2 regions of the Ruminococcus sp. CAG:57 genome follow, and region 2 is predicted to be linked to the other one. Evidence: predicted binding sites of a transcription regulator. Region 2 holds the regulator's gene; the other holds the start of a gene.
What was found. Region 2 encodes NrdR, which represses ribonucleotide reductase genes. Its sites were predicted from a motif close to CACNANATNTNGTG; they were not measured.
Positions count from the first base shown of each region.

Region 1 (4,439 bases), on a different contig from region 2:
GAGGGGCGACCTTAGGTCGTCCCTTTTTTTCACAATTTTCAATATCCGCACAACATTATTGTAGGGGCTGGCGCCCTTGACAGCCCGTCCCCTCGACGTTTCGTCTGCAATCTCATTTGTATTATCCGCACAATGTTGCTCTACACAAATTCTGGATAATCCAAACCATATCGCCCCGAGTGGGACGTCGTATTTCTGCAAAGCAGAAATTGCGCCGCTCCCCTACATAGTTTGTGCGTTAAATCACAATACTTTGCTTCCATTTGCTGTAAGCTTGAACTTTGCTCCCAGAACACCTGCCGCACCTCTGCACATAAGCATACGCTGCAGGAAAATGTCAAAATAGTCATACATGGTGCAGATACTTTCGTCTATCTGCAAATTAAGGGATATGACCTTTTTATCAGCATTTATCTTTAAGCTCGCTTCTGTTACCGCATAGTTCACCCTGTCATGGATATCAAAAGAGGACTTATCCTTATTTGACACACGATTTCTTCGCACGTCTGTTTTATCACCTATTATCACTGCGGCTGACACCGGGTCTGTTGCGCCCCCTGTTGATTCGTCATGGCTTCCAATGCAGGAAACTATCGTCACCCTATCTTCCAATGGCATATCAGTGTCTTTGAGAATATCGTTTGCAAGTATTGCACCATACTCTGCATGGTGTGTACGATTGACAGCGTTGCCGATATCGTGCATATACCCTGCTATCTTTGCAAGCTCTATGGTATGCTCATCATAGCCGAACTCTTTAAGTATTGCGGCGGCTCTGTCTGCCACAAGAGTGGTATGCACCTCTGAATGGTCTGTAAAACCCAGAGATGTAAGATTTATCCCTGCCCTTTTTATAAATGCTTTTATTTCCTTGTTTTTTCTTATCTCTTTGTATGTCATTGATTTCTCCTGTTGGTTTATGATTATATTTATCTACGCAAGGCTTTTTACGTCCACATAATGTATTGTAGGGGCGAACAGTGTTCGCCCGCATTTGCTCGCCTGCATGAATTTGCGATTATACAAACCATGTCGCTCTCCGAACGGGACGTCGTATTTCTGCAAAGCAGAAATTGCGCCGCTCCCCTACAGTCACTCGCCGTGACGGGCATTTTACGCCATACATTGCAGCATGAGATACACTTGCACCGATCTTTAAAATGTGTAATTATAACCTGCAATTATCATATCACTATCCAAGCTTATATACAATACATTCCGCATTTATTTTACAATATTTTGACACTATACAGGCACAAAATAACCGTCAATATGCTCTTTGTCAAGCCCCTCGCCAATGACGATAAACACCGCCTGACCTCGCTCTATAGGCTTAACAGTGATGTTCTTGTGGGTGGCGTTAAGCTCAAGCCACTTGCCCTCAGCGTTTTGCATAAAGCCTTTTACACGGAATATCCTTCCGCACTTGCTGTCGCTCATAAGCCTGCTCACAGCATCTTCCATAGCATTGTCAGGAAGCTTCATATTCATAAAATACAAAGAGGTATAAGCTTTATCTTGGTCGAACCACAGCTTTTCGTGGGAATCAGGCTCATACCCACTGTTGGCTATCCTTTCCATATCCTCATCTGTAAGCTCCGACCAATCTTTCATTATTATCTCAGGCTTTGTCATTCTGTGGCAATGGAACTTTTTCTGCACAGCTTCAAGGTGTTTTAGAGTATCCTCAAGCTCCTGTTTTGTGGCTTCCTGACATCTGCTCATGAGAACTATGCCTGCTTCCGAAAGCTGAGAAGCAAGAAGATAATCAGAAGCTTCCGACAAGTTGGTATCAAGGCAGGCATCTGCAATAGTTATAACGCTTCCTATCTCATACCAATTATCAAGAGGTTCTTCTCTGAGCACGTCAAAGAACTCGTCAGCTTCATAGATACCTGACGGCTCCACAATGACCCTGTCAAGACCACGCATACCCATAGCGATAAGCTTAGTCTTAAAACGCCGTCTGTGGCAATCCTTATCAGCCGCCGAGACCATTTCAAGGTCGCAATTCTCGTCCAAAAGCTCCTGCAAAATAAGCATATCCACATTCACTGCACCGAAATCATTCTCCAACACGCCAATTTTACAGCCCTTATCCAAAAGATAACGGGCATATTTTTTTATAAAAGTAGTCTTCCCTGCTCCGAGAAACCCCGTCACAAGGTCTACCTTGGTTTTCTTTTTCTCTGTGTTCATAGTTAATGCCTCCTAATGGTCATATTATACCACATTGACAGTGCTTTGGCAATGACAGAAATAAAAAAACGCCTTACACTAAGTAAAGCGTATTTTGTACAGGGACTCGCCCTACATTACAAAGTTGGCAGCAAAGCTTATTGAGCGGTGCAAAGCTTGGCAACAAAAAACGCACCCTGCAAGCCCGCAAAGTGCGTAAATACGCTGGTGCGCCAGAAGGGACTCGAACCCCCGACCTACTGGTTCGTAGCCAGTCACTCTATCCAGCTGAGCTACTGGCGCATTCAACTCTAATATTATATCATATGCAAGCACCCTTGTCAACAAGTTAATTGAATTTCTCCACTTATTTTACAGAATGTTCACATCGTTTCTTGTAGCTTCACACCTTTATCCACCCTTTAAATGCCATTATTTTTCACACTTTTTGTAAATCAAGTGTTTGTAATCATTTGTAATACTTTTTCGGCAAACTGCTCTGTTTTTAACCGGAATTTTTGTAGATTATTTATCATTCTATGCCCTTGACTTATATTCTGATTGTGGTATAATAGTAAATGTTCAATATTATGTTGTAATAAAAGAAGTCAACCACAATATATAGTGGTTGAGCAGGATAGAATGAAAGGAAGAGTATAGGTGAAGATAATAAAAAGAAGCGGCGCTGAGAATACGTTCGATAAGGAAAAGATAGAAAATGCCGTTGCAAAAGCTAATATCACTGTGGAGGAAAAGGATAGGCTCTCTGAGGGAGAAATAGGAGAGATAGCACAGAATATAGAGGACAAATGCTCTGAAATGAATAGGGCTATGGACGTTGAAACTATTCAGGACTGGGTGGAAGCCGATATCATGCGCCACGGCAAGTATACAGTGGCAAAGCATTATATCACTTACCGCTATGAGCGTTCTATCGTCAGACAGGCTAATACTACTGACAAGCAGATACTTTCTCTTCTTAACTTCGAGAACGAGGAAGTCAAGCAGGAAAATTCCAATAAAAATCCTACTGTCAATTCAGTTCAGAGGGATTATATGGCAGGTGAAGTGAGCAAGGATATCACAAGAAGATTTTTGCTTCCTGACGATATAGTCGAAGCTCACGAAAAAGGTCTGATACATTTCCACGACGCTGATTATTTCGCTCAGCATATGCACAACTGCTGTCTTGTAAATCTTGAGGATATGCTCCAGAACGGCACTGTCATAAGCGAGGTCATGATAGAAAAGCCACACAGCTTCTCTACAGCCTGCAATATCGCTACACAATCTATCGCTCAGATAGCTTCTTCACAGTATGGCGGACAGAGTATCACACTTTCCCACCTTGCTCCGTTCGTTCAGATATCCCGTGATAAATACCGCCGTGAGGTAAAAAAAGAGTTCGCAGAGCTTAATATCCCTGCCGACGAGGATACTATAAATAAGGTAGCCGAAATGAGAGTAAAGGCTGAGATAGTTCAGGGCGTTCAGATGATACAGTATCAGGTCATCACTCTTATGACAACAAATGGTCAAGCACCTTTCGTTACTGTTTTCATGTACCTTGACGAGGTGCCGGAGGGGCAGACAAGAGATGACCTTGCGGCTATCATAGAGGAAATGCTCAGACAGCGTATCCAAGGCGTAAAGAACGAAAAGGGCGTCTATATAACACCTGCGTTCCCGAAACTCATATATGTCCTTGAAGAGGATAACATAAGAGAGGGCTCAAAATACTGGGAGCTTACAAAGCTTGCTGCAAAGTGTACCGCAAAGAGAATGGTTCCTGACTATATAAGCGAAAAGAAAATGAAGGAGCTTAAGGTAGACAAGAATGGCAATGGTCAGTGCTACCCTTGCATGGGCTGCAGAAGCTTCCTTACAACATATCTTGATGAAAACGGCAAGCCTAAATATTATGGCAGATTCAATCAGGGCGTTGTTACAATAAACCTTGTGGACGTTGCCTGCTCGTCATATAAGGATATGGATAAGTTCTGGAAGATATTTGATGAAAGACTTGAGCTTTGCAGACGTGCGCTTATGCTCCGTCACGAAAGACTTAAAGGCACTCCGTCAGACGTTGCGCCTATCCTTTGGCAGAACGGTGCATTGGCAAGACTTAAAAAGGGCGAAACAATCGACAAGCTCCTGTTCGGCGGATATTCCACCATATCACTTGGCTATGCAGGTCTTTGCGAATGCGTAAGATACATGACGGGCAAGTCACACACAGACCCTTCAGCAACGCCTTTTGC
Region 1 covers NZ_FR890726.1:10,010-14,448, reverse strand. The annotation lists gene QVO88_RS06040 (HD domain-containing protein) at 244-900, opposite strand; gene QVO88_RS06035 (GTP-binding protein) at 1,246-2,199, opposite strand; tRNA gene QVO88_RS06030 (tRNA-Arg) at 2,405-2,481, opposite strand; gene nrdD (anaerobic ribonucleoside-triphosphate reductase) at 2,839-4,439, shown strand, end outside.
Region 1: nrdD (anaerobic ribonucleoside-triphosphate reductase) is a predicted target of NrdR. The motif match lies at 2,792-2,805, and genes of this name have one in related genera.

Region 2 (4,439 bases):
GAGTTCATATATTAAATCTTGCTATAATTATACAACACATATAAAGCTATTGTCAATCACCGTTTTAGCACAATTATAAGCAATTTAATTGTACACTTTGCACAATTAAATCCATATGTATTGTTAAAACGCAATATTACAATCAATATAGTTTAAAATATACGCATAAAGTTCAAATATTCAATATGCCCGTTTTGAATGAATATAAAACAGATACAAGAGCTTTTTGTAGAAAACATTAACCAAAACAGCAAAATATGTACAGCATTTATGCAGTTCGTAAAACTTTTTTCATGTAATCGTTTGATGTTTTCAGTGGTACTTGTAATTAGCGAATTATTATAGTATACTTGTTTAAGAAGATTTTTTTACCGAAAGGAAATTGCTTGATATGACAGATTTTGAAAGAAACAAATCAAGGGTGACAGCCAAATATGAGGCTCTCATCAACAGAAAAAACATTGTGTCAGACAGCTACAACGGAATTTATGACAGATACGTTTACCCTGTTCTGACAGCCGCACACGCACCTATTATCTGGAAATATGACATGAACCCTGAGACAAATCCATACTTCATGGAGAGATTGGGCATAAACGCAGTACTGAACTCAGGCGCTATTTATCTCAACGGCAAGTATTACCTTGTTGCAAGAGTTGAGGGCAATGACAGAAAGTCATTTTTTGCAGTAGCAGAGAGCGACAGCCCTGTTGACGGCTTCCGTTTCTGGGACTTCCCTGTTCAGCTTCCTGACACTGAACCGGAGGAAACAAACGTATACGATATGAGACTTACTCAGCATGAGGACGGCTGGATATACGGCGTATTCTGCTCAGAGAGCAAGGACAAGACTTCAAACGATCTTTCTGCCGCTACAGCTCAGGCTGGAATCGTAAGGACAAAGGATCTTAAGACATGGGAAAGACTTCCTAATCTCAAGTCCAAGTCGCCACAGCAGAGAAACGTTGTACTTCACCCTGAGTTCGTTGACGGAAAGTACGCCTTCTACACACGTCCACAGGACGATTTTATCGAAACTGGCTCAGGCGGAGGAGTATGCTTCGGTCTTTGCGAAGACATCACAAACCCTGTTATCTGCACAGACGAAGTTGTTATCTCACCAAGGCAATATCACACAATCACAGAGGTAAAGAACGGTGCAGGCGCAGTGCCTATCAAGACACCAAAGGGTTGGATACACATTGCACATGGCGTAAGAAACACAGCCGCAGGTCTTAGATACGTAATTTATGTATTCGCAACTGACCTTAAAGACCCTTCTAAGCTAATCGCTTCGCCGTCAGGACTTTTCATTGCACCACACGGCAGTGAAAGAGTGGGTGACGTATCAAACGTTGCGTTCACAAACGGCGCGATCGTTCGTGAAAACGGTGACGTGTACATTTACTACGCTTCATCAGACACAAGACTTCACGTTGCGTCAACAACTATCGACAAGCTTATGGATTACACATTCAACACTCCGTCAGACCCACTGCGTTCTGTTGACTGCGTCAAGCAGAGATGCGATCTTATCAGAAAAAATCTCGAATATCTTAACAAGTAATATATCAAACAAAAACAGACGGCTTCTGCTGTCTGTTTTTTTGTACACTAAATCTTTCTTCAAGTCTGCCATATCCGTGCATAAATATTGCACTACCCATGTAGGGGACGTCGAGGGCGCCGTCCCCTACATTTATGCTATGGTTTGTCTGCCGCAAAATTGCTGAGTCCCTTTACCGCAACTTTTTTTATATACCCTCTTGCAATCGTCCACAATCTATGGTATAATTAATTAATAAAAGCACAATATATGCAATATCACGCACAAAATTTTCTCTTAACTAAGGAGTGTTTATAATGAGATGTCCTTTTTGCAACTATGAAGATACAAGAGTAATAGATTCACGTCCAAGCGAGGGAAAAAAGCGTCGCCGCCGTGAGTGTCCGAAATGCGGAAAGCGTTTCACTACTTATGAGGTGGTGGAAAAGCCACAGCTTATGGTATACAAGCGTGACGGCTCGTTTGAGCCTTTTGACAGACAGAAGCTTATAAAAGGCATTCAGAACGCTATCAAAAAGCGTCCTGTCAGTGTTGATGATATGAAAAACCTTGTTGACGATATAGAGAACACCTTTGCAAACAAAATGCAGACCGAGACCACTACAAGTGAGATAGGCGATATGGTGCTTATGGGTCTGAAAAAGCTTGACCACGTTGCATATGTGCGTTTTGCTTCCGTTTACAAGGACTTCTCTGACGTTGATTCGTTCATTCAGATAATCACTGAGCTTTCTGACAAGAAGAAATAAATAAGAGCGTTCCGATAATTTTCGGGACGCTTTTTTCGCACCAAAAAAGCGGACAGCCAAAGCCGTCCGCCATATTTTTTATATTGTATTAAAGCTGTGTATCAACAAAAATTGTATAGATAGCCTTCATTGCAGATTCAAAATCAGCCTCATTCACACCGATGATGATGTTAAGCTCGCTAGAGCCCTGATCTATCATCTTTACGTTTACATGAGCGTGTGCAAGGGCTGAGAATATTCTGCCTGCTGTACCTCTGTTTGACTTCATTGCACGTCCCACAACTGCAATAAGCGCAAGGTCTGTTTCAATATCAATTGTATCAGGGTGACAGTTTCTGTGCAGACCTGACATTATCTCCTGCTCCTTTGGAGCAAACTCTGCCTGATGAACAACAACAGACATTGTGTCGATACCTGATGGCATATGCTCAAAGCAGATACCATTCTTCTCGAATACTTCAAGCACTCTTCTGCCGAAACCAAGCTCTGCGTTCATCATATCCTTTTCGATATTAACTACAGTAAAGCCCTTCTTTCCTGCTATACCTGTGATCGTGAATGCAGGCTTCTGAGATGTGGACTCAACGATCATTGTACCCATATCCTCAGGCTTATTTGTGTTCTTGATGTTTATTGGGATACCTGCTTTTCTTACAGGGAAAATAGCGTCCTCATGAAGTACGCCTGCACCCATGTAAGAAAGCTCTCTCAGTTCCTTATATGTTATGGTAGTGATAGGCTGTGGGTTGTCGATAATTCTAGGGTCGCATACCAGGAAGCCTGATACGTCTGTCCAGTTCTCATAAAGATCAGCGTTTACTGCTGCGGCAACGATAGAGCCTGTTACGTCAGAACCGCCTCTTGAAAATGTCTTGATAGTATCGTTTGGCATTGAGCCGTAGAAACCAGGTATTACCGCATTGTCAAGTGTAGCAAGTCTCTGAGGAAGCACCTCGTTTGTTCTTGCAGAATCGAACTGACCCTGATCGTTAAAATAGATAACATCAGCAGCGTCAACAAAGTTATATCCAAGATATTTAGCAAGAACGATACCGTTAAGATACTCGCCACGGGAAGCCGCATAGTCACGTCCCGCCTTGCCGATAAAGCAAGCCTTGATAGTTTCAAACTCCTTTTCAAGAGAAAGGTCAAGACCCAGATCATTGATTATGCCGTAATATCTTTCCTTGATAGCGTCGAACTCGCTGCTGAAATCCTTGCCCTTTGCAGCAAGATCATAGCAGCCGTAAAGCATATCAGTTACCTTTGTATCGTTTGAAAATCTTTTACCAGGAGCAGACGGCACAACAAATCTTCTTGAGCTTTCCGCTGTGATTATCTCCTTTACCTTTTTGAACTGTTCAGCACTTGCAAGAGAGCTTCCACCGAATTTTACAACCTTTGTCATTTCACAAACCCCTTATAAACTATAGAATTATTCCTGTCTGCGTACTTTTCCCACGCTGACGTTACAATAAATAGTATACCGAATTTGCGAGATTAAGTCAATGTATAAATGGACTAATTTTTATAGTTTTTTTGGTGTATGTTTGTGAAATACGCTTGTATTTGTATGACGGACAACTCATACTTATCTGTCTGCCTATTATCTGTAATGTTCGTCTATCCACTTATCATGTTTTCGTGAAAGAAAGCCCCAGCGTTCTTCAACACAAAATGCAGCGGATAAAACAAGCGGCAAAGAAAGCAGCACAGCCGCAATAATAAGAATAGCCATATTACTTACGTTCACAAGAACGCCTCCCGTCTCGGTTTTGTTATGACTATATTATAGCGTTCCTTACTTAAACAGACCTTAATGCAAAGTGAAAACCATGTGAAAAAAAGCCCCGACCGAAGTCAGGGCTTTTTTCATCAGACTGCTTAAACCGTCACAGCCTGAGTATTATTCTTTTTAAGCACCTCAATAAAATCTTTTTCAGGAACAGGCTTTGAGAAGTAGTATCCCTGAATGAAATCACAGCCCATGCCAAGAAGCGTGTCGAGTTGGTGCTTGTCCTCGATACCCTCGGCGACTATCTGCATATTGAGCTTCTTTATCATCGCCACTGTACTTTCAATGGCGATATGCGCCTTTTCGCTCTTGAAACATTCCCAGACTA
Region 2 covers NZ_FR890793.1:44,149-48,587, forward strand. The annotation lists gene QVO88_RS11530 (glycosylase) at 392-1,567, shown strand; gene nrdR (transcriptional regulator NrdR) at 1,864-2,316, shown strand; gene QVO88_RS11540 (aspartate kinase) at 2,405-3,724, opposite strand; gene QVO88_RS11545 (hypothetical protein) at 3,923-4,069, opposite strand; gene QVO88_RS11550 (EAL domain-containing protein) at 4,201-4,439, opposite strand, start outside.